DNA from 4 places in the Bacillus sp. NPDC094077 genome. Region 4 is predicted to be linked to each of the others. Evidence: riboswitches for the same ligand, from Rfam matches in the RefSeq annotation. Region 4 holds a riboswitch; each other region holds the start of a gene.
What was found. A riboswitch is a leader RNA that binds a small molecule or an ion and turns the genes downstream of it on or off. The one in region 4 is predicted to bind S-adenosylmethionine.
Positions count from the first base shown of each region.

Region 1: linked by a shared signal. The riboswitch ahead of mmuP (S-methylmethionine permease) and the one ahead of ACQKNR_RS10735 (Na+/H+ antiporter NhaC family protein) in region 4 are both predicted to bind S-adenosylmethionine.
Region 2: linked by a shared signal. The riboswitch ahead of ACQKNR_RS07060 (ECF-type riboflavin transporter substrate-binding protein) and the one ahead of ACQKNR_RS10735 (Na+/H+ antiporter NhaC family protein) in region 4 are both predicted to bind S-adenosylmethionine.
Region 3: linked by a shared signal. The riboswitch ahead of ACQKNR_RS24365 (MetQ/NlpA family ABC transporter substrate-binding protein) and the one ahead of ACQKNR_RS10735 (Na+/H+ antiporter NhaC family protein) in region 4 are both predicted to bind S-adenosylmethionine.

Region 1 is NZ_JBNNUF010000015.1:70,687-77,147, forward strand. Features, by position in the region: gene ACQKNR_RS24800 (lysozyme family protein) at 1-1,116, shown strand, start outside; gene ACQKNR_RS24805 (hypothetical protein) at 1,169-1,765, shown strand; gene ACQKNR_RS24810 (helix-turn-helix transcriptional regulator) at 2,040-2,240, shown strand; gene ACQKNR_RS24815 (hypothetical protein) at 2,246-2,539, shown strand; SAM riboswitch class I at 2,887-2,994, shown strand; gene mmuP (S-methylmethionine permease) at 3,078-4,487, shown strand; gene mmuM (homocysteine S-methyltransferase) at 4,462-5,439, shown strand; partial or broken gene tnpB (IS200/IS605 family element RNA-guided endonuclease TnpB) at 5,687-6,461, opposite strand, start outside.
Region 2 is NZ_JBNNUF010000002.1:419,894-428,771, forward strand. Features, by position in the region: gene ACQKNR_RS07050 (macrolide family glycosyltransferase) at 1-226, shown strand, start outside; gene ACQKNR_RS07055 (aspartate/glutamate racemase family protein) at 276-956, opposite strand; SAM riboswitch class I at 1,110-1,225, shown strand; gene ACQKNR_RS07060 (ECF-type riboflavin transporter substrate-binding protein) at 1,365-1,913, shown strand; gene ACQKNR_RS07065 (ABC transporter ATP-binding protein) at 1,924-3,624, shown strand; gene ACQKNR_RS07070 (energy-coupling factor transporter transmembrane component T family protein) at 3,617-4,417, shown strand; gene ACQKNR_RS07075 (YjcZ family sporulation protein) at 4,553-4,651, shown strand; gene ACQKNR_RS07080 (LytS/YhcK type 5TM receptor domain-containing protein) at 4,762-6,069, opposite strand; gene ACQKNR_RS07085 (protein kinase domain-containing protein) at 6,111-6,992, opposite strand; gene ACQKNR_RS07090 (GrpB family protein) at 7,120-7,629, shown strand; gene ACQKNR_RS07095 (hypothetical protein) at 7,745-8,275, shown strand; gene ACQKNR_RS07100 (response regulator transcription factor) at 8,288-8,878, shown strand, end outside.
Region 3 is NZ_JBNNUF010000014.1:58,756-67,633, forward strand. Features, by position in the region: gene ACQKNR_RS24350 (MFS transporter) at 1-467, opposite strand, end outside; gene ACQKNR_RS24355 (FAD-binding protein) at 464-1,900, opposite strand; gene ACQKNR_RS24360 (NAD(P)-dependent alcohol dehydrogenase) at 2,101-3,009, shown strand; SAM riboswitch class I at 3,090-3,204, shown strand; gene ACQKNR_RS24365 (MetQ/NlpA family ABC transporter substrate-binding protein) at 3,289-4,101, shown strand; gene ACQKNR_RS24370 (methionine ABC transporter ATP-binding protein) at 4,114-5,154, shown strand; gene ACQKNR_RS24375 (methionine ABC transporter permease) at 5,129-5,797, shown strand; gene ACQKNR_RS24380 (SDR family oxidoreductase) at 5,835-6,608, opposite strand; gene ACQKNR_RS24385 (DUF5068 domain-containing protein) at 7,088-8,374, shown strand; gene ACQKNR_RS24390 (RNA polymerase sigma factor) at 8,526-8,878, shown strand, end outside.
Region 4 is NZ_JBNNUF010000003.1:386,177-395,054, reverse strand. Features, by position in the region: gene ACQKNR_RS10755 (sensor histidine kinase) at 1-629, opposite strand, end outside; gene liaF (cell wall-active antibiotics response protein LiaF) at 629-1,369, opposite strand; gene ACQKNR_RS10745 (PspA/IM30 family protein) at 1,476-2,138, opposite strand; gene ACQKNR_RS10740 (flagellar basal body rod protein) at 2,185-2,541, opposite strand; gene ACQKNR_RS10735 (Na+/H+ antiporter NhaC family protein) at 2,730-4,046, opposite strand; SAM riboswitch class I at 4,142-4,247, opposite strand; gene ACQKNR_RS10730 (DUF402 domain-containing protein) at 4,368-4,886, opposite strand; gene gltP (glutamate/aspartate:proton symporter GltP) at 4,955-6,226, opposite strand; gene ACQKNR_RS10720 (murein hydrolase activator EnvC family protein) at 6,725-7,996, shown strand; gene ACQKNR_RS10715 (hypothetical protein) at 8,098-8,262, shown strand; gene ACQKNR_RS10710 (sodium-dependent transporter) at 8,290-8,878, opposite strand, start outside.

The DNA.
Region 1 (6,461 bases), on a different contig from region 4:
AAAATAGCTGGTAAAGCAGTCGCACAAGTAGGTAAGAAAGTAGCAGTTAAAGTAGCTCAAAAGGCAGCTACAGTTGCTGTTGCAAAGCCATTATTAATAGCGGCCGGTGTTATTATGGCTGCCGTTTTAGGTTTAGGTGTAGTGATATTTTTACTAACGTCCACGATGAGTGAAGATGAAGTCAGTCCTGGAGGGATTGGTGGTCCGTTTGCACCAGGTACTGCAAGTGTTAGTCCTGAGGTAATGAGATGGGAGCCATTAGTAAGGAAATATGCAGCGCAGCATGGTATTGAAGCAATGACTCCTTTAATTCTCGCTCTTATCCAACAAGAAAGTTCTGGAACACAATTAGATGTAATGCAAAGCTCGGAATCACAAGGGTATCCTCCAGGGTATTTTACTGATCCAGAGGAAAGTATAAAATATGGTTTAATGCATTTTGCTGATTGTCATAAAAAATCCAATGGTGATCAAAATATTACACTACAATGCTATAACTACGGGACCGGCTACGCTAACTATGCAGTTTCGAAAGGTGGATATACACACGAGAATGCAAGGGCATTTTCTGCAGAGCAATCAGCTAAAAATGGTTATAGATGTGCATCATGGCGAAGTCCGGAAGCAGTATCTAATAATTGGTGCTATGGTGATCCAGATTATGTTCCGCATGTTATGAAATATTATCAACCTGGTCAAAACCCCGGAGGTTCTGGTGGGATTGCCGGTGGTAGCGTTTTAGGTGATGATGTATTCCAAGCAATTATGGCAGAAGCCCTAAAGTACCAAGGATGGCCATATGTATTTGGAGGGCGTACGCCAAATACATCATTTGATTGTAGTGGAATAATTGAATATACGTATTCAAGGGTTGGTATTAATTTATTTGGTACCGCACAAACCCAATGGGATAAAACGCAACGTGTAACGGATCCTAAGCCAGGAGACTTAGTATTTTTCCATAGCACATATGCTACAAGTAACTATATTACACATGTTGGCATTTATGTAGGAAATAATACCATGTATCATGCTGGTGATCCAATTGGATATGCTGATTTAAGCAAAGCATATTTTCAACAACATTTTGCGGGGTATGGTCGTGTGGTTAGATAATACTGCAATTAACACTTAGCAACTCATGAAACTGCAAAAAGGAGGTAAATAGATGAAGAAAATTACCATTATAATAGCAATCCTATTAATATGTAGTATAGGATTTTTAGTGAAATATCAATCTGATAATGAAAAACTTAAAAATAATAATATAAAATTAACAAAAAAAGTGGAAAAGGTGGAGGCGCAATACAACGATACAAAAAAGGAGTTGTCGGCTCTAAAGAGTAATAATCAACAACAAGTAAAAGAAGCTGCAGAACGATTCCTTAAAGCTTTCCGTACGTATGATACTGGTAAAGGTGAATCCTACCTTGCTAATATCGATGCATATATAACACCAAATGCAAAGAAAGAATTAACTCCACCAGGTGGGCCAACGCAATCTGCTCCAGGGACTGTAGATGAAAAAGAAAAGAAAAAAGTCTCCTTTCAGTCTGAATACACAGGTGGCGAGTTGTACTATGCATTCTTAGACACTACTAAAGCTAATATATTAGCAAAAGTGAAAAGTAAAATTACAGTTAATGGTGTTTCATCTGATAATATGTCATTAATGCAAATAAATCTTATCTATGATGGAAATAAGAAGTTATGGCTTGTCGACAAGCTTATACCTTTAGCAGATTTAAAAGATCGTATGCCTTAAGTGGTGTACACATATTACATGTAGAGTAATAGAAAAACCCCTCTTAGCATTGTTAATAAGAGGGGTTTTTAGGTGTTTACTGTAACTTTGAAATAAAGTCGTACTGTTTATAAAAAAGATGTACCGTTTTAAAGAAAGTTATACCGTTTATAAAAAATATCCCTTTGTATAAAGGGATATTTTTTATGCGTATTTTTAATTGCAAAAATACTTTGTCAAAAATACTTTACGAATTGTAAGAAATAAATTGCAATTTTCTTAAGAGGTGTTGCTTTTGTTACATAATAGAATTGTAGTTTGCCGAGCAGAAAAAGGTTGGACGCAAGAAGAACTGGCAAAAAGGGTGGGTGTTAGTCGACAAACTATTGCTACTCTTGAAAAAAATAAATATAATCCTTCTCTAATTCTTGCCTTTAAAATCGCAAATGAATTTGAAAAGTCAATAACTGACGTGTTCGATTATCAGGGGGAGTGAGACATATGTTGTGGTTAAAATCTTTATTTTTAGTTTTAATATTCATCAGTCAGATGTATGTAGTAAAATTTCAATCAAGTGATGAGGCAAAAGACGAAAGAGGGAGAGAAATTCAATATAAAACAAATAATGTATTGTACAACATTCTATATTTAGGTATCATTACCATTATTATTTTTCAATCGATAGATATTGTTCCTTCAGAATTTCTACCTGATTTATTGTTATATTTTGTGCTTGCATTAAGTGTGCTAGGCAGTATTTTTATATTTATCAACAGAAACAGGAAAAATTACTAACATGAGTTAGGCTTTTTATCTTGTTCTAGTAGGCGTTTGAACAAAGTGTTTCTTTTAAAAAGGGGTAGAGTCACACATCCCTAAGTTGCTGGATATGTATGGTGACCCCCATAGCCAAAGAAGTAAGAAGATATTTAGAAGTGCATCAAATTTTGAGGAAGTGCTTGTGAACCGTATTATAAATAAATGAGGTTTTGTATGTTCGATTTTTAAATAATACCCAAGAAGGAGTGGGTTGCATTTATAGTAATACTCTATTTTTTGTATTTCTATAATAGATAATTTTTTTAAAAAACAGAATCATCTTGACAGTTATTGAATGGATTGATAAGGTTATAAAAAAATATTTCTTATCCAGAGAGGTGGAGGGACTGGCCTTATGAAACCTCAGCAACAGGTCTGCTTAAGTAGACACTGTGCTAATTCCAGCGGGTGATAATCCTGATAGATGAGAGCTTCCGTTTTTATTTGTCAGTAGCGCCCTCTTTTTTAGAGTGCGTTTTTGTTTTTTCTGGATAGTAACTAAAGGAGAGTAGAAATGGAGAACAAAAATGGGCAAGAATTTCAAAGGAAAATGCAAGCACGTCATTTAGTCATGCTATCACTTGGTGGGGTGATTGGAACGGGCTTATTCTTAAGTTCGGGTTACACTATTCAACAAGCTGGCCCATTTGGAACAATTCTATCCTATTTGGTTGGTGCGCTAGTGGTTTATCTAGTTATGCTATGTTTAGGAGAACTTTCCGTACATATGCCCGAAACGGGCGCATTTCATAGTTATGCAGTTAAATACATTGGACCGGGTACAGGGTATACAGTAGCCTGGTTGTATTGGTTAACTTGGACTGTTGCTTTAGGTTCTGAATTTACAGCCGCAGGATTACTTATGAAGCGATGGTTTCCATCGATTAATGTTTGGGTATGGAGTGCTCTTTTTGCCATTTTGATCTTTGTATTAAATGTTCTGACTGTTAAATTTTTTGCCGAATCCGAATTTTGGTTTTCATCGATAAAGGTTATAGCTATTGTGATTTTTATTGTTTTAGGAGTAGCGGCAATGCTAGGGTTTCTTCCGATGACTCATTCAAAAGCAGCACCATTCTTTTCTAATTTTACAAGTGGAGGTTTATTTCCCCATGGTGCTACGGCCATTATAATGACCATGCTTGCGGTTAATTTTGCTTTTTCTGGAACAGAATTAATAGGCATTGCAGCTGGAGAAACAGCGAACCCGGAAAAAATGATACCGAAGGCCATTCGAACTACTCTGTGGAGATTGATCATCTTTTTTGTAGGAACGATTGTTGTTTTATCTGCGTTATTGCCTAGTTCTGATGCGGGGGTATTAGAGAGTCCTTTTGTTGCAGTTCTAGAACGAATTGGGGTGCCATATTCAGCTGACATAATGAATTTCGTTATCTTAATAGCCATTTTATCTGCGGCAAACTCAGGCCTTTATGCCTCTTCTAGAATGCTTTGGTCGCTTGCGAATAAGAATACGATATCACCGATTTTTGGAAAAATGACGAAGCAAGGTGTTCCAATCAACGCCGTTATTTTCAGCATGGTGGGTGGAGCTTTGGCTTTGCTCTCAAGTATTGTGGCACCAGATACTGTCTATATCGTACTTGTTTCCATTTCCGGTCTAGCAGTAGTCGTAGTTTGGATGAGTATTAGTGCTTCCCAGTTCCTATTTCGCAGACAATTTTTGAAAGAAGGAAATTCTGAAAAGGACTTGATTTATCGTACACCACTATATCCATTAGTACCAATTGCTTCTTTTATCCTTTGTCTGGCATCGTGTATTGGAATTGCATTCGATCCAACACAGAGAATTGCCTTATATTGCGGCATACCGTTTATTTTGTTTTGCTATGGAAGTTATTATCTAACAAAAAATCTAAAAAAGAGGGGCGTAGATTATGTCGAACAAAATCAACCCAATTGATGATATTTTATCCCAACATTCCATTATGCTTCTTGACGGAGCATTAGCTACAGAATTGGAGGCGCATGGATGTAATTTGGACGATCCTCTTTGGTCGGCACGTGTGTTACTAGAAAATCCGGAACTAATTTATCAGGTTCATTCAGACTATTTTCGTGCTGGAGCGGACTGTGCCATAACAGCAAGCTATCAAGCTACTATTAGTGGTTTTTCCGCGCGCGGAATACAAGAACAGGAAGCTTTGGAATTAATTAAGAAAACGGTGTTACTTGCAAGAAGGGCAAGAGATGATTTTTGGAAGGAAAATACGCAAACGAATAGGCCTAAACCATTGGTTGTTGCATCAGTTGGGCCGTACGGTGCTTACCTTGCAGATGGTTCAGAGTATGTAGGCAACTATGGTGTGACAGATAGAACATTAGCAGACTTTCATCGTTCGAGAATGTCAGCGTTAATCGAAGCAGGTGCAGATCTATTGGCATTTGAAACGATCCCTTCCCTGCAAGAAGCAAGAGTATTAGATACATTATTGCGTGAGTTTCCAGAAACATATGCGTGGCTTTCCTTTTCGCTAAAAAATGAGAAAGAGATTAGTGAAGGTATGAAACTCGTGGAGTGTGCACGAGCTTTTGAGAAAAGTAAACAAATTGTAGCGATAGGCATCAATTGTGCGCCAGTAACCATTGTGACTGGTGCAATCCAAGAGTTGAGGGCAAACACCAAAAAATCGATTATTGTTTATCCAAACTCTGGTGAAGCTTATAATCCAGAAACAAAAACATGGCATGGTCATGAACAATGTAACGCGTTGGATATTCAATCTGAAGAATGGTACCAAGCAGGTGCACGTTTAATAGGTGGATGCTGCAGAACGACTCCTTATCACATTGAGGAGATATCGAACAAGTGGCGTTCTTCCGAGTTTTTCTATTCGAAAGAAGCAAAACAGTAATGTAATGGATGATAATCTATCTTTGTGTGTATTTTCATGATTTTGCTTGTTCAGGAATCTACAGTTACGTCTAGTGGCACAAAATGTCTTTTCAGAGACACAAATGTGGATGGTAGCCTCGGGAATCCATTGGACTTTTGGGTACCTTAGGTATGGAAAGGAATCAGGGAAATTGAACTACCCCCACTTTCACTTCGTTTAGAAGTGGGGGATTCCTAAGTAAAGGGTTCTATCGAACTCTAATTTATTAGGCTAACCCCGCAGTCCTTGCGGTTAGAAGCCTTATCGCTTCATTCTTTAGATTGATACTTGCGTTAATATCCCTATCATGGTGTGTACGGCAAGAAGGGCAATCCCATTTACGTAGGTTCAGATTTTTAACGTCTTTGTTTTGATATCCGCAACAAGAACATAATTGGCTTGAAGCAAATGTTTTCGATACGACAATGACTTGTTTACCGTACCATTTTGCTTTATATTCCAACATAGTTCGAAACTGTGACCATGATACCTCACTAATTGCTTTTGCTAACTTACGATTTTTTAACATATTCGATACTTGCAAATCTTCTATACCGATAACATCGTGGTTTTTGATGATTTCAGTTGAGATTTTGTCTAAGTAATCTTTTCTAGCATTTGCCACGTATTCATGAATTCTAGCTACCTTTACTCGCTGTTTATTCCAGCGGGAAGATCCTTTCATTCTTCTAGAAAGAACACGCTGTGCTTTTGCCAACTTCTCTTCTAACGATCGAAAAAACTTCGGATTTTCATAGGGGGTTCCATCTGACAAAATGGCGAAATCTTTTAGTCCCACATCCATTCCAATGTAAGAATGTGTTTTCGGAAGTTCTTGCACTTCTGTTTCAACTAACAATGACACAAAGTATCTACCAGAAGGATTCCGTCTAACCGTAGCATTTAAAATACGTCCCTTTACTTCACGACTTTTGGCAAATCGAACAAGACCTAGTTTTGGCAATTTCATTTTGTTTCCTACAACGGCAATGTTTTCATTT
Region 2 (8,878 bases), on a different contig from region 4:
GCATGATAAAGATCAGCCTATGATCGCGCAAAGACTAACTGAGCTTGAAGCAGCACATAGATTATTAAAAGAGCATGTTAATGTGCAAACTTTAAAAGAGGCGATAACAGATGTTCTTTCAAATGAAAAGTACGAACATGGCATACGAAAACTTAATGATAGTTTTTTAGAGTGTGGTGGTTCAAAAAGGGCCATTGCAGTTATTGATTCTCTTTTAAATAAATAGTTTGGACAATATAAAAGCATAGAGGCTCCACCTTTATGCTTTTATATTATTATCCAGCAAATTGTACAGCAGTATTTGCATGTAAAAAAGCAGTATCAAAAACAGGAACAGTTAGATCGTTTTGAGAAATGAGTAAAGGGATTTCAGTGCAGCCAAGTAATATACCTTCCGCACCGTTTTGAATTAATGAATTTGTAATTTGTAATAGCTTTTCTTTTGCCGTTTTTGAAATAATCCCTTTACTTAATTCATTTAAAATAACATGATGAATAAAAATTCTTTCCTCGTCATTTGGAATAATTGTCTCAATGTTATAATTTGCTAGTCTTTTTTTGTAGAAATCTTGTTCCATCGTTTGTTTCGTTCCTAAAAGTCCAATACGTTTTATATTATGTTCTACTATTTTTTTAGCACTTACATCACCAATGTGAAGGAGTGGTATTGATATTGCCTGTTCTACTTCTTCAGCAAATAAATGTACCGTATTTGAACACATTAATAAACATTCAGCCCCAGACTTTTCCACTTTTTTTGCAACTGTGATTAATTCATTTTTCACTTCTTCATATTGATGATTTTGTAATAAAGTAGTTACTTCACCAAAGTCCATGCTATATAAAACTAGCTTCGCATTTTGATCGTATTGAGAGAGTGTAAGTGTATTAATATGTTTATAGTATAACGTTGTAGATTCCCAACTCAATCCGCCAATTAAACCAATTACTTTCATTATGCATTCCTCCCGAAACAATTTTGAACTTATTATTTCATAATTCCGATAAGAATACAATGATTTAAATGAACTATTTAATGAAAAATAAAAATAGTTAGAAAAGTGTTGAATTTTTCTCTTCATAGTGCCATAATACAAATTACAAATTAATACTTATCCAGAGAGGTGGAGGGAACGGCCCTAAGAAACCTCAGCAACCCCTATGTAATTTCATAGGAAGGTGCTAATTCCGCAGAGGACACGATGTGTTTTTTGAAAGATAAGAGGATTCTTGAACGTGAAAGAAAATGACCTCTTATGTAAGAGGTCATTTTTTGTTGTATAGAAAGGGAGTGTCGATGCATAATTCATTTTTTTAATAAATATAGAGTAATAAAAGTTTACTAATATGAGAGGGGAATTGTCATGAACAAATTATCAACAAAGTTAGTAGTAGCAATTGGAATTGGAGCAGCCTTATACGGGATATTAGGACTTTGGGGATTTTCTATTGCACCAAATACATTTATTAAACCTGCATTAGCTATATTAACTGTTTTTGGAGCGTTATTTGGTCCATTGGCAGGACTGTTAATAGGTCTTATCGGTCATACCGTAACAGATACGATTGCTGGATGGGGTATTTGGTGGGGATGGGTTATTAGTTCAGGTATTATCGGTTTTACGATGGGGATCATTCAAAAAAGGGTGGGCTTTAGTGTGAAAAACGGGACGTATAATAAGCGTGATATTTCATATTTTGCAGTTGCGGGGTTAGTTGGAATTGTTATTGCTATTTTATTTGCTGGGGCATTCGATATTATTGTGATGGGAGAACCATTTGACAAAATTGTTATACAAATACTAGGTGCAATAATTGCTGATATTATTGTATTTTTAGTTCTTGGATTACCGATTACAATCGGCCTAGCTAAATCAAATAAGAAACATACACATTTAAAAATTGAAAAGTAGGGATATTAATATGCATCCAATTATTTCTTTTGAACAATTCACCTTTCAATACAGGCATGCTGCGCAGCCTACTTTAAAAGACATTACCTTTCATATATATCCTGGGGAAAAAGTACTAATTGCTGGGCGAAGCGGTTCAGGAAAGTCGACATTGGCTCATTGTATCAATGGGCTAATCCCATTTTCTTATGAAGGGATTAGTACTGGCAAATTTTTAATTGCAGGAAAAGATCCAAGGAAAGGCAGTATTTTTGAGCAGAGTAAACATGTAGGAACAATTTTGCAAGATCAAGACGCTCAATTTATTGGTCTGACAGTAGAGGAAGATGTAGCATTTTATTTAGAAAACGAATGTGTTAATCAAGATGATATGAAAAAGATTGTATCAGACTCATTAACAAAGGTAAATATGAATACTTTTCATAAACAAAGTCCACATGAATTATCAGGAGGTCAGAAGCAAACGGTCTCTTTAGCAGGACTGTTAACAACAAAAGCCGATATATTATTGTTTGATGAACCGTTAGCAAACTTAGATCCAGCAAGTAGCTTACATACGATAGAACTCATTAAAGATGTACATGAACAATATAATAAAACAATTGTAATTATTGAACATCGTATAGAAGAAATTTTAAAGCTGAAATTAGATAAAATCATTTTAATTGATGATGGCGTAATTGCTAGGATAGGGACACCAGAAGAGATTTTAGCATCTCGTATATTACCGCGTATTGGCTTAAGAGAGCCTATTTACATAGAAGCACTAAAACGATTAAATTTTGATAGTAATAATGATGTAATATATCCACTTGAAAATCTAAAAAAAGAAAGAGTATGTAACGTTATTAAAGATTGGCTGAAAAAGCAAGTTGTATTAAAAGGTACTACTAAAAACAAGGAATTACTTAAAGTGGAGAATTTATCATTTTCATATCCTAATAAACAAAAAGTATTAAAAAATGTAAATCTTTCGATACGTGAAGGGGAAATTGTAGCACTTTTAGGCCACAACGGAGCTGGGAAATCAACTTTAGCTCATAGTCTTATTGGCATAAATAAAACAAAAAATGCGGAGATTATATTAGGTGGAGTAAATATCAATTCTTGGTCTATAGGTAAACGTGGGGAGCTTATATCTTATGTGATGCAAAATCCAAATCATATGATTACACAACCTACCGTTTTAGAAGAAGTTTCATTTACATTAAAATTAAAAAAGTTTTCTATGGAAGAAATTAAGAATAGAGCAGAAGAAACTTTAAAAATTTGTGGTTTATATCCATTTCGAAATTGGCCAATTCAAGCATTAAGCTACGGACAAAAAAAGAGATTAACAATTGCATTTGTATTAACAACAAATCCAAAACTTATCATATTAGATGAACCGACAGCTGGACAAGATTATTATCATTATAAACAGTTTATGTCGTTTATTAGAAAACTAGCTAAAAAGAGAATATCATTTATTTTTATCACACACGATATGAATCTAGCATTAGAATATGCCGACCGAGCGGTAGTATTACATGAAGGAGAAATCATTGCGGATAATACTGTGTCTACTGTATTAGGACATCAAGAAACGTTACAAAGAGCTAATCTTAGAGCGAGTTCTTTATTCAATCTTATTAAATTTACTGGGATATCACATCCAGAAAAGTTTATAGAACTTTATTTAGATGTTAATAGGAGGGAGGAAGATGCATAATACATACTTTCATCGGATGGATGGAGTAGTTAAATTGCTTTTATTCATATTTTGTATGACACTTACTTTTTTGTTTTTTGATTTTCGTATACTGCTAATTTTATTTCTTATTGGATGTATCGGACTCTTAATTGCTAAAATTCCGTTTCGTAAAATTATTATTGTTTTTACTGTTATCTTTACATTTAGTTTATTAAACTCTGCTATGATTTTATTTATTACACCAACATATGGATCTGAATTAACTGGATCATATACTCCGTTTTTACATATTGGTTATGCGACAATTACATATGAAACATTATTTTATGCAGTTACGCTTTCATTAAAGTATTTTACGTTATTACCTTTTACACTTCTATTTATTTATACGACAGATCCAAGCGAATTTGTGAGTAGCTTAAGTAAACTTGGCATTCATTATAAAATTACATATGCAATAAATATTGCATTGCGTTATATCCCCAACATTCAGTCTGAATATAAAGTTATTAAACATGCGCAAGAAGCAAGGGGAGTAGCTTTTGAAAAAGGAGAAGCAAGTTTATGGATTCGCATGAAAAATCGCATCTTAATTTTTTGGCCTCTAATCATTCATTCTCTAGAAAGAATCGATACGGTTTCAAATGCAATGGATTTAAGAGGGTTTGGAAAGAAGAATAAACGTACGTGGTTCTACAAAAATAAAGCAAAAAGTGGAGATTTCATCGCTTTATTTACAGGTGTTTGTATTTTAATTGTTGCGGTATATTTAAAACTAAATGTATTTCAATCCTTTTGGTATCCATTTTAAAGCACTCGTTTGTGAGTGCTTTTACTTATTTTTATATAGACATGCTCAAAAAAGGGATATACACATAATGTATAATACGAACCAGTTAAAATGATTAACTGCTTATTAGTTTTCAAACCAAAAGGAGGAGAAAATATGAGTTTCGGTGGTTCTTGTGGTTTTGGTGGAGGTTTCGCTTTATTAGTTGTATTATTCATTTTATTAATTATTGTAGGATGCAGCTGCTGGGGCTGAGGGTACTAATTTCTAATTAGTTTCCACAAATGTAAACTAAAAAAACATAGAAGATACTTTTGTATCGATATAAATAAAAAAGGAGCCTTTATGCTCCTTTTTTATTTATATTAAGATAGGGTATTATTATATTTTGGTAATGTGATCATCAAAGTTGTGCCTTTATTAACAACACTTCGGATTTTTAAAGTACCTTGCATCGTTTCAATGATCTTAACAGCAACCATTGTACCTAAACCAGTACCTTTCGTTTTTGTACTAAAATACGGTTCACCGAATCGATTGATTTGCTCTTGTGACATTCCAACTCCGTTATCTTCAATTCGTATGATAACTTTATTATTACTAATAGATGAGGAAATACTTAAGGTACCACCATTAGGCATTGCTTCAATACCATTTTTTATTAAGTTTAAAAAACATTGTTGGAAGTGCTGTTTATTACCAACAATTATTGCCTTTGAGAAATCTTTTGTAATATGTATCGTATTCATATTACATAATGGCAATATCATATTAATGACTCGATTTAACTCTTGTTCTACTGAAATATGATCTAGTTTTTCTGGTGCTGGTTTGGCAAACGTTAAATAATCATCAATAATCTCCTGGGCACGGTTTAACTCTTCAAGTATATGTTCAATATATTCGTTTCTTGATTCAGGAGTTAAGTTTGGTGTTTTTAAAAGTTGTGTAAATCCTTTTATGACAGTTAAAGGATTTCTTACTTCGTGCGATATACTAGCCGCGAGTTGGCTAACAATTTCCATTTTTTCCATTTTAATTAATTTTGAGCGCATAAATACTGCATCTTTTAAAACCTCATTAAAATAAACAATAAATAGCATTAAAGTAGTCGGTAATAGAATGAAATAAATAATATACAAATTATTCACCTCAAAATCTGATAAAGTTAATACAATTACAGTTGTAAATATTGCTAGGAAAAACGTTAAAAACATTGCAGAAACTACTTTAATTTTTCTATTATATGTATTAAATTTTGCAGATGCGAATGCTGTAATAATGAACATTATACCGTAAACAATGACTGTTAACACGTTAAATCCATAAAATAAAAATCTTGTAATTAATAGAATAGTAAATAATATGATACCGACAGGAAATCCACCATAGAGTGTACCAATTATGACTGGAATTTGTCTTAAATCATGAATATAATTTCCATCCATATAAATAGGATATCGCATACATAAAATAAGTGGGATGCTCGTACAAAGGATAATAAGTAGGTTTTTATATTTCTTCAAATGGCGCCCACTATCATATATGAAATAAAAAACAAATATACTACTTAAAATGTAAAGAAGATTATTTAATACGTTTTGATTAATATAAACAAAGTTCATGATATTTGCCTCGTTATTCTGAATTTCCATTACATATGTATTATACATGATAAAAGTATAAACTCTATATTTGTTTGAATCATATAGAGTTATATCTTTTCAGTATGTGACACTTTTAACCACGCTTTATAAAATTCATTAACTGATGCATAACGTTCTTCACGGTTTTCATTTACAGCACGATATGTTACCTCATATAATTCTTTACTTGCTTCCCATTTTATAAAGGAACGATCTTTTTCACCGCCTAAAAGCGCGAAAGCCATCGCCCCCATATTAAATACATTTGTTTTTTCATCAATCATAGCGTTTAGCTCAAATTCCTCAGGAGACATAAAACGTGAGGAACCCCATAATCTTCCCATTTTATTTATGTATGGTTTTTTAGAATATAAATCAATATCACAAATTTTCGTCTCATTTGTATTGAAATTATATAAAATACTACCGTCATAAAAATCTATAGCTATATAGTTTTTCTTTTCTACATATGTATGGAAAGAAAAAATGGAATTCAATGAATGAATTCGTTCCATAACAGATAAATGCTTAAATTTATAAAATGGAGAGTTTGGATTCTTATATTTCTCAGGAGGTGAGAAACTCCAATGCGGATGAAGACATTCACCATCAAACCAATCAAATATTAAAACATATCCATTTTGTACAGGAAAGTGTTCAATTAAAGTTATAAGTGATTCGTGTTTTAATTCATTATAAAGGGGAACTGATTTTTTTAATCTTTCAATAGCGACCTCTGGAATTCCGTTATATGCAATTGTTTGTGCCCCTGCATATTTAATAAATTTCTTATGACCATCTTTTTCTACACCAAAACATATATTACCCGAATCCTGCTGGTCAAAAACTGCAAATACGTTCCCTAATTTTATAAGCCAATCAAAATTATGATATTCTTTTAATTGGAAAGTTACATGATTTAACTGGATTTCAACTGGAATATCTTTCATAAGTTACCTCGCATTTAAAATAATAAAATTCTATATTTCAGTATTCGACATATTTTTTAAAAATCCTATGTTAATAACATGGAATTTTATAAATATAATGATGAACACTTATAAAGAGGGGAATAAAATGGACCAACAAATTGTTATTAAACCATATCAAAAAGACTGGGATAAAGAGTATGTAAGAGAAAAAGAAAAATTCTGTTCTTTGTTAGGACAAGAAATAATCGCTATTGAACATATAGGCAGCACAGCCGTAGAAGGATTAGGAGCGAAACCTCTTATTGATATGATGATTGGCGTAACGGATTTACAAATTACCGAAAAGTGGACTGAAACTCTTTCAAAAATTGGATATGAGTATGTTCCAAAAGAAAGACCTAATTGGCGTTTTTTTAGAAAGGGAAAATGGAGAGCGGGTACCCACCATTTACATGTTTATATTTATAATAGTGAGGAATGGAAAAACAATCTCTTATTTCGAGATTTTCTCATCAATCACGAATGGGCACGAAAGGAATATAAAGAATTGAAAGAAAAACTGGCTATCGTATTTCCTTTTGATCGTGTGTCGTATACAAATGCAAAAGCACCCTTTATTCAAAAAATATTAAAATTAGCTAAGAAAGACTTATAGAAAGTTCAAGTCATTTTGAAATTCTCATTTTATTTTAATCTTTTTTTCATGTTCTTTTCTTTTTTATTTGATAGACTGCTTCTCAAGATTATAAAAAGAGAGGAGATTAAATAAAATGGAGAAAATACTTAGAAATAAATATTTCCATATGTATGTTAAAATAATAGGCATTACAATGATAATTTGTAGTGTAGCATTACTAGTGATTAATGTAATATACGGGAACGTATTAAATGTTAAATGGTTAAATAAGAAATTAGGTTCTTTCGGTGAATATGGAGCAATTTTAGCTGCATCGTTGTGGCTTTTACGTCAAGTATGGCTATTTTTTAAGAAGAAAAATATACTTGGTTTTAAATTGATAAAGGAGTTATATCTTTTCATTAAAAAGTTTCACGTATTAATTGGATATACTGTATTAGCTGTATCGATTACTCACGGTGTTTATTTTTTAATAAAAGGAAGTCGTCATATATTACTAATATATAGTGGTATCTTTTCTCTTTTAACTTTAATCATTCTAGGGTTTATCGGATTTTTTTTACAACATCCTAATAAAAAAACAAAATTGATATTGTATCGAAAAGCACATCAGATCATTGCAATTATATTTGGAATAGGATTACTCATTCACTTAACCGTATAGGAGGAATTACCGTTGCAACACATATTAATTATTGAGGATGAGGAAAGTTTAGCAGATTTTTTAGAATTAGAACTAAAGTATGAAGGGTATAAAGTAGATACTCAACTTGATGGAAGAAAGGGATTAGAAGTTGCGCTTGAAAAGAATTACGACCTTATATTACTTGATTTAATGCTTCCAGGATTGAATGGTCTGGAGGTATGTCGTCGATTAAGAGCAACTAAAAAGACACCCATTATTATGTTGACTGCTCGCGATAGTATTATGGATCGTGTAACAGGATTAGATAGTGGAGCTGATGATTACCTTCCAAAGCCATTTGCAATTGAAGAATTGTTAGCACGTATGAGGGTTATTTTTAGAAGAGAAGAAAATATAGAAAATAAGCCTGTCACATTCCTTACATTCAAAGATTTACAGCTCCAGATTGAATCGCGAACTATTACAAAAGGAAATGAAGAAATTGTACTTACAAATAAAGAATTCGAGCTATTGTTTATGTTTATGAAAAATACTAATCGAGTACTTACCCGTGATGTTTTATTGGATCAAGTATGGGGATATGATGCAATGGTTGAGACGAATATCGTGGATGTATATGTT
Region 3 (8,878 bases), on a different contig from region 4:
GTACCAATCGTTAAGAAATCCACTAAGTAACCTGTTGCGATAACAGCTACTGCACCACCAATCGATGTCCATACATGGTACTTTCCAATTTCATAACCAGCTTCCTTATGCGCAACCTTTCGCGCTAACGACGTTTTCTCAGTATTACGCTGTACAGCACCTAAAACTCCCATTACAATTTGAAGAATATATACATGCCAAACTTCTGTTGCGATAGGAAAACAAAGCATTAATATAGCCATGGACCAAGCGTATACAATTAATAGCTTTCTATCACCCACTCTATCAGAAATTCTCCCAACTAATGGATATACTAGAGCTGAAGTTAAAGCAAATAAGCCGTATGCCCAGCCAAACTGCGAGAAACTATTTCCAACATTCCGAAGCAATAATATATAAAAGGGAAATACCATACTACCGGCCATCATAATAATGCTTTGTGAAGCTACAAATCTTCTATATGTCATTTGCTATACTCCTTATAAAATAAATTCACAAATCTTTCCTCCGGGTCTACCTCTTTCTTTTTCTGAAGAAATTCATCCATGCGAGGATATGCTTTCTTTAGCTGTTCCTTTGCTGGATAAGAATAGTAAGGTAAATAATAGCTCCCATTATGCTCTAAAGTAACATTAATCATCTTCTGAATGACCACTTTTGTTTTCTTTATTTCCTCTTCAGAGCGCCCTTGATTAATTAGAAGTACAAGCGCAAACATATCATCTTTCGCATAAGATAGCACCGCATTCTCATTCTTTTCTACGTAGCGGATTGTAATGTTAAGAAGGTTTAATTCCTCTTCATTTAAAACACTTCGTAAATCATCTATATACCCTGCAAAACTATCTATTGGTACAAAATACTCTTGTAAAACTTCGGTCAAGTTCGGATTATCATATTCCATAAAAGCACTATCAGATCTCATTACATTATTTCGAGTTTCGTACTTACCATCTGTACGTTCAAAATAACTTCTTTGTATATCCCAAAATGCATTCTTCCCCCAATCACTATAACGCGATAATCCAAGCAAAAATTTTGGTGCAGCTATAATATTTTCTTCTTTTAATTTACTGTACTCTTCCCTCATATTTTGATTTTGTGCCAATGTATAATCCGTTACATACATCTCTTTTAAAAATGAGTTTGGAGCAACAGAAATACGAGCTAAATGCATACGAACATTTTCATCTTTTTTCACTTTCTCTTTGAAATAAGACGCGTATTCTTTATAATCTATCATTCTCGTGTGCATTTCATATAATTCATCATCCGTTAACTTTAGGGTCACATCTAAAATGACACCAAATAATCCGTAACCACCAATGACATATGGGAATAACTCCTTATTCTCTTCCCTGCTTACATTACGTACAGTACCATCTGCCATTAATAGTCGAAATGATTCGACCGTATCAATCAATGCTTCATGACGAATATCACGTCCATGTACGTTTACGCTTAATGAACCACCGACTGTAAAAATATTTTGCGATTGCATAACTTGAACTGCAAGACCGTATGGATTAATTTTCTTCTGAATATCATTCCACGTGACACCGCTTTGGACTGTAATCCGCTTCTTCTCTGGATCAAATTCTAATATTTTATTATATCCTTTCATATCAAGCATCGTGCCGTTCGGATAATACGTCTGCCCGCCTTGGCTGTGTTGCATACCTGCAATGGAAATCTTCTCTCCAGAAACATTTGCATCTTGCACCAGCTTTTTTAATGAACTCTCATCCTCAGCATTTTCCACACGTTTAATCTTTGTTGGAAGCAACTTCCCTACATCGCTCATAATAGGATGATCCAATTGCTCTTTATATGTATGTATAGATGTCGTGAGCAACGCTGTATACGCTACAATTACAACTGCTATCTTTCTTTTTTTCAAATGGCACTCTCCTCGTTTGAAATTCTAACCTCACTAGTACTTCTCTTTATTTTTATTGTAACTACTTTCTTAAAAGGAAAATACTACACTGTAAAAAAGAACTACCTTTCTTTTACTTATTATGAAGTGAAACTATAAGCATGATTTAAAAAGCATTTAAATATGATATAGAGAAAAACAACTTAATTCAGGAGGTCGCTATGAAAGCAATTATTTGCACAAAATACGGGCCACCTAACGTTCTCAAACTTCAAGACGTAAAGAAACCTGATCCTAAAAAGAATGAAGTATTAGTTAAGATTCATGCAACAAGTGTAACAACTGGAGATTGTAGAATGCGAAGCTTTACTAGTCCACTTTTATTTTGGATTCCTATGCGAATTGTATTAGGTTTTAGAAAACCGAGAAACCCTATACTTGGCGTAGAATTAGCTGGAGAGGTTGAGAACATTGGATCGGATGTAACTCAATTTAAAAAAGGAGATTCTGTCTTTGCATTAACTGGACTCCATGCTGGTGCTTATGCTGAATATACATGTGTACATGAAAGTGGGCTAATTACCTTAAAACCAAACAATTTAACATACGAAGAAGCTGCTACTATTCCTTTTGGTGGAACTTCAGCATTACACTTTCTAAGAAAAGGACATATAAGGAAAGGGCAAAAAGTACTTATATACGGTGCCTCTGGGTCAGTAGGGACAGCTGCTGTGCAACTTGCTAAACATTTCGGCGCGACTGTTACAGCTGTTTGTAGTAATTCAAATTTTGATTTAGTAAAATCTTTAGGGGCTGATAACGCAATTGATTATACGAAAGAGGATTTTACTGAACGAGGCGAGCGCTACGATATTATATTTGATGCAGTCGGAAAATATAATAAGTCTCTTTGTACAAGTGCATTAATGCCTAATGGAAAATATGTATCTGTTAATGGAACGATGGCAAAAGTCAGTAAAGACGATATGAACCTACTCAAACAACTAGCTGAAACAGAAAAGCTAAAACCTATTATTGATAGAACTTACCGATTAGAAGAAGTTGCAGAAGCTCATACGTATGTAGAAATGGGCCATAAGAAAGGCAACGTTTCGATTACCTTAAAATAAAATATATTCAGAAAATAACGTTGACAATTCCTTTTGTAAGATTTACTATTAGTACCATATTTAAAAACTACATATACATACTCTTATCAAGAGTGGCGGAGGGACTGGCCCGATGATGCCCGGCAACCGAGCTTATAACGTATAAGCTAAGGTGCTAATTCCTGCAAAACGAGTTTTCGTTTTGGAAGATAAGAGAGGAACCTATTTCGTATATTCGGCACCTCTCTTATTTTGAGAGGTGCTTTTTATTCTGGAACGTATATTAAGGGGGAATTATAGATGAAGAAAGTATTATTGAGCATTGTAAGTGGAGCAGTACTATTATTAGGCGCATGTAGCGCAAATTCAGATAAAGAGGTAAAAACATTAGATGAGAAAAAAATTACTGTCGGTGTAACAGGTGGACCACATGAACAAATTTTTGAAAAGGTTAAAGAAGTTGCGGCAAAAGATGGTCTCGAAATTGATATAAAAGTATTTAATGATTACGTAGCACCAAACGTTTCGTTAGATGAAAAAAGCCTTGATGTAAATAGCTATCAAACGAAATCATATTTAGATGTATTTAAAGCCGAACGCAACATGAAATTAACTGAAGTATTTTCAACAGTAACATTCCCTATGGGCGTATATTCTAAAAGCTTAAAAGATATAAAAGAATTAAAAGAGGGCGACGCAATTGCTGTACCAAATGATCCGACAAATGAACTTCGAGCTTTAAAGTTATTTGAAAAAGCAGGGGTTTTAAAAGTTGATCCAAAGGCTACAGAAAAAGCGACTGCGAAAGATGTAATTGAAAACCAAAAAAATTTAAAGATTGTTGAATTAGAGGCATCTCAATTACCAACACAGCTAAGTGAAGTGAAAGCAGCGGCAATTAATACAAACTTTGCATTAGGTGCAAAATTAAGTCCAGCGAAAGATTCTATTTTCCGCGAGGGAAAAGATTCACCATATGTGAACTGGGTCGTTGTTCGTACTGAAAATAAAGATGATGCTGTCGTAAATAAATTAAAGAAAGCTTATCAATCTAAAGAAGTAAAAGATTTCATTGAGAAAAAATTTGATGGTTCTGTTTTACCGTCTTGGTAGGAGCTGACTATAATGATTGAATTAAAAAATATTTCCAAAGTATTTTCAACAAAAAAGGGGAATGTCGAAGCTCTTAAATCAACTTCTCTTAAAGTGGCAAAGGGCGAAGTATTTGGAATCATCGGATATAGTGGCGCTGGTAAAAGTACATTAATCCGCTGTGTAAATTTATTAGAAAAACCAACGACAGGAAATATCATTGTAAACAATCAAGACTTAACAACTTTGTCGACAAAAGAACTAGCAAAAGCGAGACAAAAAATCGGAATGATTTTTCAAGGATTCAATTTACTTAAAACTGTTACCGTTTATGAAAATATCGCATTACCGTTACGCCTTGCTGGCATTCCAAAAGCGGAAATTGAAAATAGAGTAGAAAAGTATTTACGCATTGTCAATCTTTTCAATCGAAAAGATGCTTATCCGAGCGAACTTTCTGGCGGCCAGAAACAGCGTGTTGCGATTGCTCGTGCACTATCACATGAACCCGAGGTTTTATTAAGTGATGAAGCAACGAGCGCATTAGATCCAGAAACAACCGATTCTATCCTTGATTTGTTATTAAAAATCAATGAGGAAATTGGAATCACGATTTTACTCATTACACATGAAATGAATGTCATCCAGCGTATTTGTGACCGAGTTGCCGTTATGGAGCATGGATCTATAGTCGAAAGCGGGACTGTGAAAGATATTTTCACAAATCCACAACATGTAACAACGAAGAAATTTGTAAATAGCGCATTTGCAGCGAAAATTCCAGAAGAAGTACAAAAAGAATTACAAACTACTGGTGAAATTGTAACACTTTCTTTTATAGGAAATTCTTCAGGAGAACCAGCACTAGCTGTCGCTACAAAACGTTTCCAAGTATATCCTCATATTTTATCCGGTAATATTACGCAGTTAAAATATGAGGCATATGGGAAACTGGTCGTTCATATGCAAGGTGAAAAAAATGAAGTAAACCGTGCTTTATCATTTTTACAAGAGCAAGGGATCATCGTAGAAGGAGGTAGAACAGATTATGGAAAACAAGTCCTTTTTGGATGAATGGGGTAAAGTAATATGGGAAGCAACAATTCAAACATTTCAAATGACATCTATTTCATTACTCATCTCTATCCTTATCGCATTACCACTTGGTGTCACGCTTGTTTTAACAAGACCTGGTGGACAGCGAGAAAATAAAATCATCTATCCTATTCTTAATACAGTTATTAATATCATTCGCTCTCTTCCATTTATCATTCTATTATTCTTCATTTTACCTTTTACAAAGTTTCTAATGGGAACATCCATTGGCGTGCAAGGTGTTATCGTACCACTTGTTGTCTTCACAGCCCCTTATATCGCACGTTTAATGGAGACAGCTTTACTAGAAGTGGATCGTGGTGTTATTGAAGCTTACCAAGCAATGGGAGTCTCTACTATAAAAATCATTTGGCACGTCATGGTTAAAGAAGCACGCCCATCTCTTGTACTCGGATTAACAATCGCAACAATTGGCTTAATTGGCGCAACAGCAATGGCTGGTCTTGTAGGCGCTGGTGGGCTAGGGGACTTGGCATATCGCTTCGGACATTTACGCTATGAACCTGAAGTAATGTATGCAACCGTCTTTATTTTGATTATCCTCGTTCAAGGATTACAGTCTTTAGGGAATGGTGTTGCACGGAGATTAAAGAAAGATTAAAAAAGAAGGTATCTCACCGAAATGAGATACCTTCTTTTTATCTTTTAAATCCACCTTCTGAATGAATAACTTGTCCAGTAATCCACTCTGCTTCTTCACTTACCAAAAACTTAATTAGTCTTGCTGCATCCTTTGGCTCACCAATTCTACCAGAAGGAAACATTGGCTTTAATCCTTGCTGTATCTCTTCATTCATCCATCCTGTATTAGTTGGACCTGGGTTAATTGCATTCACTGTTATTCCTAGGTGGGCCACTTCTGCTGATAACGTACTAGTAAGAGCGTCAATAGCTCCCTTCGTTGTTGCATACGCTAGTTCTCCTGCCATAGGTCCCTTAAATTGCCCCGAAGTAATATTAACAATTCTACCCCCAGACGTCTTCTGAAATCCTCGCGCAAACTGACTACTGAGTAATGTAGTTGCACGGACGTTTACCATATAATGCTTATCCAACTCTTCAACAGTTAAATTAGAAAAATCATTATTAGTAGAGTAAGCTGCATTGTTAATTAATATATCAGGGTATCCTAATTGTTCAGTAGCTTTATTTATAAGCTGCTTTGGTGCATCATTCTGAGTTAAATCCAACTCTATACTCGATACTTTAACACCGTTTTGTATTAACTCTTCTGTTAATTGTATTTGTTCATTTTTCTCAACGCCCCAAGGCATCTCTTTATCATACTCTGTCCAATACGTAAAAAATATATCGTATCCAGCTTCAGCTAACTCTTTACAAATAGCTGCTCCTATACCATCTAGACGACTTACACCTGTAACAACAGCTACTTTATTTTTTAATTGATTCATAATATACTCCTCCAAGTTTAAAGGACGCACATTTTATATGGGAGATATAAATTTCCCCACAAAAAAAGATAGATACATAATGGCATCTATCCTTACCGAAGGAATGACCACGCCAAATATGCAGTCCTTGAATGATTTACAGATAGCTAAATAAACCCTCATGTATGAGAGAAAAAATAATCTATCCAATTGCTAATCATTACAAGTTCATCCACATATCTAGTCTTTGCCCCCTTTTGATATATCTCTATTTCTATCATAGCAATCTGACGCAACGTTTTAAATAATAAAATATTTTTGCACCCTTACAAAAAACAAACACCAATATCCACTAATAAATTTCTCTTATTACCATTAAATTTAAATATTAAAATAATGAAAATAATCAGAAAAATACTGGTAAATAATGGTTTGTTTTCTTATAATAAAACATGGGGCTAATGTGAGAGTTTAGTTTTAAACAAATAGGGGGAAGAAAAATGTCAAAAAGAATAACTTCTTTATTTTCTACAGTAATCGTAGCGGTCTTTCTACTAACTAGCTGCGGTCAAAGCGATACGACAAATAAAGAACAAAAAGAAAATACAACCAAAGAAAGTAAAACAGAAAAAACGGATGCACCGAAAGAAAATAAACCTGAAGAAAAAAAATCCGAAGATAAAAAAACTGAAGATACAACTACCAGCTCAAGCGATTATTCCAAACTTATTTCCTATATGGAAAAAGAAACAGGTGGTAAAACAAAAGTTCTTTTTGAAAATAAGGACCCACAAGTCTATAAAGCTGAAGATGTTTCAGTATCGCTGAATAGTTATACATTAGTTGAATTAAACGGATTCCATACGGACTTTAACATTCCATTTAACCGTCAAACAGAGGGCGGAGTTATTCTTGTGAACTATAGCGTAAAAAATAGTTCAGCTAAAGATATTTATTATATGCCAGCATTGGACATGTCATTTACTGGCGCTCAGAAAGTATATAGTAACTATAAAGATTTAATTCCAAAAGAAGATCAGCTACCAACTAAGCTTGCTCCAACGAATGATTATTTAGTAAAAGCAGGGGAAACCATTTCTGGTTATATCGCTTACCCATTTGGAAAAGATGATTTAGCGAAAATTTCAAGTCTCTCAACAGTCTCAGTCACAGTCCCAACTGCACAAGCTAATAAAGGGAAATTTGATGCCCCAATCGGAAGCCCTGGAAGCTTTTCATTGAGTTTAAATAAACAAGGCGCTGAAAAGGTTGCAACAGATAAAACTTTCTACCAAGATAAAGCTACTGCTAATAACATGGGCGATAAAAAAATGGTAAAGGAGAAATCAAGCATTAATAACAGCCAAGAATTAGGCGCTGTTAAAGTTACATTAGATGGATACCAATTTGCTCAATTCACGCCAAATTCCGTCGAGGCTCCACGATTTGCAAATTTCAAAAACGGTATTGTTCTATTAACAGTAAAATTCAAACTCGATAACAAAGATACACAAGACGTTGCACTATCTCCTATCAGCTCTACATTGAGAGTTAATGATGGTACACAATATACGATTAGCGAAGGCATGCTACTAAATTACGATTATAACGCTTCAGTCAAAACCGGAACATCTGGAGAGCTACTGCAAGTATATATTTTAGATCAAGAGCAATATGAAAAGATTTGGAAAGACAAAAGCTTTGAGATTGAGCTAGGACCTATGAGAAATAAAGAAGCAAAAGATATTTCACAAGGTAAAAAAGCTAAATTTACATTACCTAAATAAATTACTAAATATATAATAGAAAAGGCATATAACATATGATTGTTATATGCCCTTTCTATTTTTATAAAAACAAGTCTTAACACAAATTTTTTATTTATGTGTATACATTTACCATTACCTATCCGTTGTATAAGTGTAGGGAGGAAAAATGATGGGAAAAGAAAGTATATTGACCTCCTATCTTATCAGTTTAGGAGAGGAAGTGTTCAAGCTATTACTAGCGAAAGGGGCTATAAAAGAAGATGCAGAAGACATCATCCAAAATACTTTCTATAAAGTATACACATTGCTGGATGACTTGACCGAGAGTAACATACGTCCATGGTTTTTTAGAGTCTCTCTAAACGAATACATTGACTTGAAGAGAAAAAAAGAGCAGCAAAACATCTATTTAACTGAAGAGATGTATTCAAATCTACAATATACAGACCGAGAATTAGATGCTGTTTTAAATAAAGATGAGATTTTCTATCTATTAAAAGATATAAAACTAGAATATAAAGA
Region 4 (8,878 bases):
TGCAGCAATAACGCTCTCATTTCTGATTGCGCATTTACAACCATATTTTCAACAAGCTGCAATTGTTTTTTTGTCGTATCTGGAAATTCAGCTACTTGTTCATTAATCGCTGACATCATCATCGACATTGCAAAAAGCTGCTGACTTACTGAATCATGCAGTTCCCTTGCTAATCGATGCCTTTCTTGAGAAATCGCTTCTTGCCTCATCTCTTCATTCCAATGAGCTCGTTCATTCGTTACTTTTTGAAATAGTCCCGCTTGCTCCTCTAATCGACGAGCAAGACCGATTACTTTTCGTTCCACTTCATGAAACTCATCATCCGCAGTAAACGAAACATCATTTGGAAAATTCCCTCGCTCTACTTCAAATAGAAAAGTATTTAATCCTTGTATACGCTGCTCAATATAATAACCGATAGCATAGCCTATAATTCCTCCAATAAGAAGACTAGTACTCATAATAAACAAGCCAATTGGAACAGAAGCGATGGATTCTTTCCAGAGTAAATCATAAACTTGTTGTTCGCTTTTCCATACATATACAATTGTACAAATAAGTGCGATACTCACAGAGGACAACATAGAATATCGAATATACATCCACGAAATATTCTTTTGTTTTTTCATTATACTTTCCTCACTTCCGTATCGCCTACGACAAGCGAAGAAATAATTTTTATACGGCGGGGAGCTTCTATATACTGCTCTGTTCTAAACGTAACATTACGGTTAAACCCTGTTTCTTCGTGTCCTGGCAGAAGTACTCGCCCAACAATAACAGAGTGATTTAAAGACAGTTCAATATCATATGGAACATATAAACGGATATTACCAACTACACCCCTAATAACGATTACCGTTTCTCCCTCTGGAATCATCGCGGTCGTTAAATCAATTTCAACATCACAAGCACCATATTGAACATTAATATCCTCAAGCTCATAAATATGATCCATCACTCGTACATTTCCTACGAACATATTTTTCAAGTACGGTTCTGTACGATATATTTGTTTTTCTTCATCTATATATCCTTTTTCTTTAATTTCAACCTTCATTGCTTTTTGCTGATGTCCTTGCTGAATAAGTTGATAACCAATTAAAGCTAAACAACCAAATACTACGAGTACAAAGGCTGCTGATGAGAATAAGAAAAATAAGAATACAATACCACCAACAAATAAAAATACATTTCCCCTTACATAACGATTCTTTTTTCGATAATACCTTCCAAACATAATCATAATAAATGCAAAAATAAGTGCACCAGGCTCAAAATGACCAAGTATCATATCAAGAAAAAGACCGAATCCAAATACGATGAGGAGCATCCCCATTAATTGTGTTTTTGAAAATTGCTTTTTCATTTCAGCTCCCCCCTTCAAATCACATATACATAGAAGAAAAGGCATTGCTTTCCAACACCTTTTCTCCTATCACTATATCATAAGCCTGTTTTATAATATACTACAATTATTTTGTTATTTCCTTCGTTAACGATACTTCACTTTTTTCTTTCATTTCACGCTCAAGTTTTGCAATTTTCATATCAAATGTATCGCGCTCATGCTCTTCATTCATACGAGTTTCTAAGTCACGAATGTGATCTTCAATTTCTTCGAATCGTAAGAACGGATTATTTTCATCCATTTTATGCATCGCAGTATTCATACGACGATTTGCATGCGCCATATTTTCACGTGCCATTAATTCCATACGTTTTGCGTGCATTTCTTTCAACTTATTTTTCATTTCAGAAAGACGACGCTCTAATTCATCAATTTGCTCTACAACACCTGCATACATTTCTTCTAATCGAGTTACTTGCCCTTCATAATAAGCTACCTCTTCTAATGCACGCTCATGCAGTTGTAATTCGCCTGCTTCTTGAGCAATGATAGCTTGCTTTGATCTTTTGTTAACGAAATAGCGTGCTTGCTCAAGCTCACGAGCGAAGTTAGATTTTAATGTTTTATGACGCTGAATTAACTTCTCAATTTTTGTTATTTCACGCTCACTATCGCGTAAATACTGGTTTAACATAGCAATTGGATTTTTTCTTTCTTTCTCATCTAACACATTATGAAAATCAGCTAAAATTGCATCGCGTACACGTCCGAATAAAGATTGTTTCATTATAAATCTTCCTCTCTTCTACTTTATAAATTTGATTTATTTTTTATTAGTTTTTCATTAATTTGTTCCACTCATCTTCAAAGTTGCTATATGATTTAGAACTTTCTGGAGCAGAATCAACAACTACAGGTTTTTCTTTTTTCCACTCACGGTATCCGTAGTATAAAACTACTAATGCTGCGATACCGATTAATGCTGGGGAATGAGAAAGGGCGATGGACAAGCCGATCAAACCAACAATACCCCAAGCTAACTTTCCAAAAAATGATTGTGCTCGCACAAATGATTTATAGCTCCAGTACACAACTCCTGCTCCGATTGCGAATCCTATAATACCAGCAAGACTACCAAGAGCAATTAAAGCCAAAATACCGGCCGCGATAAACGCTAGAAATTGTTTCATCTTGTGCTTGCCTCCCTTCGATTTGATACTCTTATCTTAACTATTTTTTCATTTTTCCATAACGAGCTTAAGAACCGTTTTCAACTCAGACTTAAGACCGAGACGTATTCAGTCCTTCATAATACAAAAAACGTGCAGAGATATTCTCTGCACGTTTTCCGTTTCCAATCTTAATGCTTCATATTAAATTAAGCTGTTTTATGGCACTCTTTTTTCTCAGTTACTTTCGAAAACTTCGGAAACCCAATCAGAATCGAAACTACTCCACATACCCCAACTAAAATGGGATAAAAGGCATATGGTAACAATTCAACCGGAGATAAAGCTGCAAATCCTGCCGCGGTTAACATTTGAGCCCCATACGGAATTAACCCTTGTACACAACATGAGAATAAATCTAATACACTCGCTGATTTACGAGGATCAATTTCATATTGATTTGCAATGTTTTTCGCAAGCGGACCTGTAAAAATAATTGAAATTGTATTATTTGCTGTACACATATTCGTCATGCTCACTAATCCAGCAATCCCAAACTCCGCTCCTTTTTTCGAGCGAATATTGCGAGTTAAAAGATTCATTAAATATTGAATACCGCCATTATATTGGATCAATTCAACCATACCACCAATTAAAATAGCAAGTAATACTAACTCCATCATACCGCCCATTCCAGTCGTTACACTTTTAAAGAAGCTCTCTAGCGTGTAACTTCCATCTATAAATCCGATAACACCAGATAGTACTGTACCACCAGTTAATACAATGAGTACATTCCAACCAAGCAGCGCTGTAACAAGTACACCTGCATATGGCAAAATCTTCACCCAATCAAAAGTATGAGCTTTAATTTGTGTATCACTTCCTAAAGTAATAATTACTAATAATACAATTGTAATAATAGCTGCTGGCAATACAATTAAAAAGTTTGTTTTAAACTTATCTTTCATTTCTGTTCCTTGTGAACGTACAGCTGCGATTGTTGTATCTGAAATAAATGATAAATTATCACCAAACATTGCCCCACCAACAACAGTTGCCATCGTAAGTGCAATTGAGATATCCGTTTGTCCACTAATACCTACAGCAATCGGGGCTAACGCTGCAATTGTTCCCATTGAAGTTCCCATCGCTAATGAGATAAATGCACCTATAACAAAAATTCCAGCTACGATAAATCCTGGTGGCAAAATAGATAACGCCAGATTAACAGTTGCGTCTACTCCACCCATTCCTTTTGCTGTTTCAGAAAATGCACCTGCAAGTACAAATATTAATACCATAATCATGATATCTGGATTTCCTGCTCCTTTAGCGAATCGTTCTACTTTCACATTAAAACTTTCTTTACGATTCATCGCTAAAGCGATTCCTACAGCAATTGAAATCGCTACAAGTATCGGCAATTTATAGAAATCACCTGTAATAATTCCAGAACCAATAAATAGCGCCAAAAATATCCCAAGTGGTAATAAAGCTAAACCATTTCCTCTCGTTTCTTTCAAAGTACCATCTCTCCCTAGTTTCAACCTTTTTTCTAATGAATAACAAAAGACCTCTTCCAACGAGAAGAGGTCTTATACATCTATAAGAAACACTCTTCTCATCTTTCAAGCACATGCTTGCTGGATTTGGCACAGCACTCTAAAATCGAGTCCGCTGCCGAGGCATCGTAGGGCCAGTCCCTCCGCCTCTCTTTATAAGAAGGTTTCATATTTATTTTTTAATAATAATTTCTTTCCTAACTTTACTCGCTTACAAAACAAAAGTCAATTATTTTTTGTATAGATTTTTTTGGTAATTATACAAAAACGCGAATACACCAATCATTTTAATTTTTCAATTTCTTTATCTAATATTGAAATCCAATAAAATTCTCCGTTTTTTATCGTCGCTACAATCCATTTTGTTCTATGCCAAGCTAGTTCATATTCTTCCTTTGTAACATCTCCCATACTATAGGCATCCTCTAACTCGTCTTCATCCAATACATAAATCTCACCGTTCGGTAACAATACTACATCTAAATATAAATCATCAAAATAAGGTAAACCACGCTCGTCTATATTATATTCTTTCGTCACGTCAATATAATATTGCACTAAATTTTTCCGGTCGTCTAGCATAGCCGTAATCGCAAAGTTTTTCCCATCTATAAAATATTGCACCCATGTATACTGATCGTCTGCAATACAAACTTCTTCACCATCATATTTTTTATAACTAGGTTCTCTCACTTTTTTTATATCTAATATTCCAAGCATCCCATCTTCTACCTGCTTGACTATATAATCTTTTTCTATTAATCGCTTCCACGAAGAACCGTCACCATATTTACGTTTCATTACGCCTGCTCCTTTTCTATATAGAGAAAAGCCCCCACATATTATGTGAGAGCTTGTTCAAATTATAATTAAGCTGCTTGTTTATTAGAAATTTCTTTCAAATAAGCTTGTCCTTTTTCAGCGTCATATTGACCTTCCCACTTAGACATAACTACAGCTGCTAAAGAGTTACCTACAACGTTAACTGCTGTACGAGCCATATCTAAAATACGGTCAATACCTGCAATAAATGCTAAACCTTCAGCTGGAATCCCTACAGTACCAAGTGTCGCCAATAATACTACGAATGATACGCCAGGCACACCCGCAATACCTTTTGATGTAACCATTAACACAAGTAATAATGTAATTTGTTGTGTAAGGGATAAATCAATGCCGTACATTTGCGCTAAGAAAATAGCCGCAATCGCTTGATATAAAGTCGATCCATCTAAGTTAAATGAATAACCTGTCGGAATAACGAAAGATGTAATTGCTTTCGGACAACCGAATTTCTCCATTTTCTCCATGATTTTCGGTAAAACTGTTTCTGAACTTGCTGTAGAGTATGCTAAGATCAGTTCGTCTTTTAAAATCTTAAAGAATTGGAAAATGTTAATCCCAAATATTTTCGCTGTAAGTCCCAATACAACTACAACGAAGAAGATCATTGCCCCATACACGACAATTAGTAATTTTCCTAACGGAATTAATGAAGCTAGTCCAAATGTAGAAACTGTAACACCAATTAATGCAAATACACCAAATGGCGCAAATTTCATAACTTGGTTTGTTACGTAAAACATCGCGTCGGCTACACCTTGGAAAAATTGCATAACTGGCTTTCCTCTTTCACCAATTGCCGCTACACCTAAACCAAATAATACAGAGAAGAAAATAATAGCAAGCATATCTCCTTCAGCTAATGATTTCATAATGTTCGTCGGCACAATGTTTACAAATGTATCCGCAAACGAATGACTTTGTACTTGCTCTGTTGTAGCTGTATATTTCGAAATATCTGTCTTTGTTAACTGGTCCATATTTACGCCTTTTCCTGGTTGGAAAATATTCGCTACCAGTAGGCCAACAGCAATCGCAATCGTTGTAATAATTTCAAAGTAAATAATTGTCTTTCCGCCTAGTCGACCTAGTTTTTTAACATCGCCAACACCAGCAACCCCAACAACAATACTTGCTACAACAATCGGTACAACGATCATTTTAATTAATCGGATAAAAATATCACCAATTGGTTGTAAATAGCTCACTACTGCCGGATTGCCAAAGAAAATCGCCCCAACTGCAATACCAAGCGCAAGTCCTATTAAAATTTGCCATGCAAGTCCTATCCTTTTCATACTTGCTGCAACCCCCTTCTTAGATGCATTCACTCTACCCTTCTCTCGTTCTATGAAACTAAGAAATTAAGAGTATTACATATTATTCGACAATTCACTACATTTTGTCCCTGTTAAAAATCATAAATCAAAAATTTAAATCTGACAACAAAATAAGTTTGCCCGAACACAAATAATTTTCTTGACAAAAACAAACCTCATGTCAGAAAACCTCACATGAGAACGATTCCTTACCAGTGTTTTATTGCGCTCCCAAATAGTATTTCACTACATAAAACAGTCTCCATTTTTCCCTTTATCTTACAATAAAAACCAAAAAATACACCCTTGTTGCACGCATAAAAAAATGTAACTACCATGACAATTAAGGTTAAAAAATGATAAATTCCGACAAAACTTAGCAATTTTATAAAATTTTCTTTACATTATGATTACAACGATAGACACCATTCTTCTTCTTATGATATATACATTCATAGGGAAAGGAGCCAGACAACAATGAAAAAGAAATTTGCAGCATTTAGTGTTTTAGCAGCAGGAACGATATTTGCTTCCCCATTACTTTCACCCGTATACGCTGAAACGAATCAAGATAAATTATCTAATATTCAATCTGAATTAGAAGGTAAACAAAATGACTTACAAAATAAATCAGCTGAGAAAGAACAAATAGAAAAAGAAATTCAAGAATTACAGAAGAAAATCGACGAATTAACTACTTCTATTAATAAAAACGAGGCTGAATTAAACGATACAAAAAAAGACATTAGTAAAACCCAGCAAGTAATCGCTGAAAAAAAGAAACATATAGAACAATTACAAACAAACATAGATACACGTCAGGAAGTTATTAAACAACGATTACAATCCATGCAAGAAAAACCACGTACAAATATCATTACAGAGGTATTAACAAACTCTGCAAACATTGCTGATCTTGTTGATAATATGTACTCCGTAAGTTTAATATTAAACAACGATACAGATATTGTGAAAAAACAAACAACAGATCAAAATGCTGTGGCGAAAGAAAAAGAGGCTGTTGAGAAAAAAGAGCAACAACTAAAAGAAGCTGAACAAAAATTAGTACAAAAACAACAAGAGTTACAAACAAATCAGCAACAGCAACAAACACTTATTAACGATCTACATACAAAAGTAGCAAAAGTAGATTCAGAGATTGAAGGATTAGAAGAATCCAAAGGCATCTTAGAAAACCAGCGTCAAGCTGTTCAAAAAGCAATCGAAGAAGAAAAACGTGCAGAAGAGGCACGAAAAGCGGAAGAAGCCCGTAAGGCAGAAGAAGCGCAAAAACAAGCTACTACATCTGCTCAATCAGCTCAATCAGCCCCAACACCACACGATACAAATACCGGCGGATTTATTAAACCAGCTGCCGGATCGAAAACTTCTGGATTTGGCGCGCGTTCTTTAGATAACCATAAAGGGATCGATATTGCTGCTTCAGGAACAGTTCCAATTATTGCTGCTGCAGATGGCGTTGTTATTCGTTCGGAATTATCATCAAGTTACGGAAACGTTGTATATTTATCACACCGTATAAACGGAAAAACATATACAACAGTATACGCTCATATGAGTAGCCGTTCTGTATCGAATGGACAAACTGTAAAACAAGGCGATCAACTCGGGTTCATGGGAAATACGGGTCAATCATACGGTCAACATTTACACTTTGAACTTCACCTTGGAGAATGGAATGTCGGTAAGACAAATGCAGTTGATCCATCTCCTTATATCGGATTATAAAAAAACTCGGTGCATACCGAGTTTTTTTACTACCACTTCACACTTTATAGGCATTTCACATAAACTACAACTAAATGCCTATATTTTGTGGGGGGATAAATATGAATACACAATTACAAGAAGAAATAGAAGAAGCTAGAGAAACATATATTGGTCGACTATTTACATTTGGCGGCTCAGTGTTATTTTTAATCGGTTCATTCCTCGCAGTCGTTACAGCCTATAAAGCATATAATCGTCTATTACATTCATCAACGTCAGCATAAAAAAAGACGGGAGATCCCCATCTTTTTTTATGCAAACATTTTAAATACACCGATCGCATTTAAAAATACGATAATTACAGTTACTGGAATTATATAACGTAATAAGAAAAACCAAATATTAAACAATGTTTTCCCTTTCGTTTCCGTAACTTCTAATTCTTTCATTAATAACTCTTTACTCATTTTATTTGGTACGAATAGCGAAATGGCTAGTACCCCTAACGGCAGCAACACATTACTTACCGAAAAATCAACGAAATCAAAGAATGTCTTCCCAAATATTTTCACATCACTCATAATTCCAAACGATAACGCTGATGGAATTCCAACTGCAAAAATAAGAATACCAATTAATAACGATGCTGATGGACGCTTCTTCTCATTATCTTTCGCAACAGATGCTACTACAATTTCAAGCATTGAAATCGCAGATGTTAAAGTCGCAAAGAAGAATAAAATTAAAAACATAATAAAGAAGAATTGTCCAAATGGTATTTTCGCAAATACTGCTGGAAGGACGATAAATAGTAGTCCTGGTCCTTCAGTCGGCTTAACTCCTAATGCGAAGATCGCTGGGAAAATTGCTAATCCTGCAAGTACTGTAATAAAGATCGTT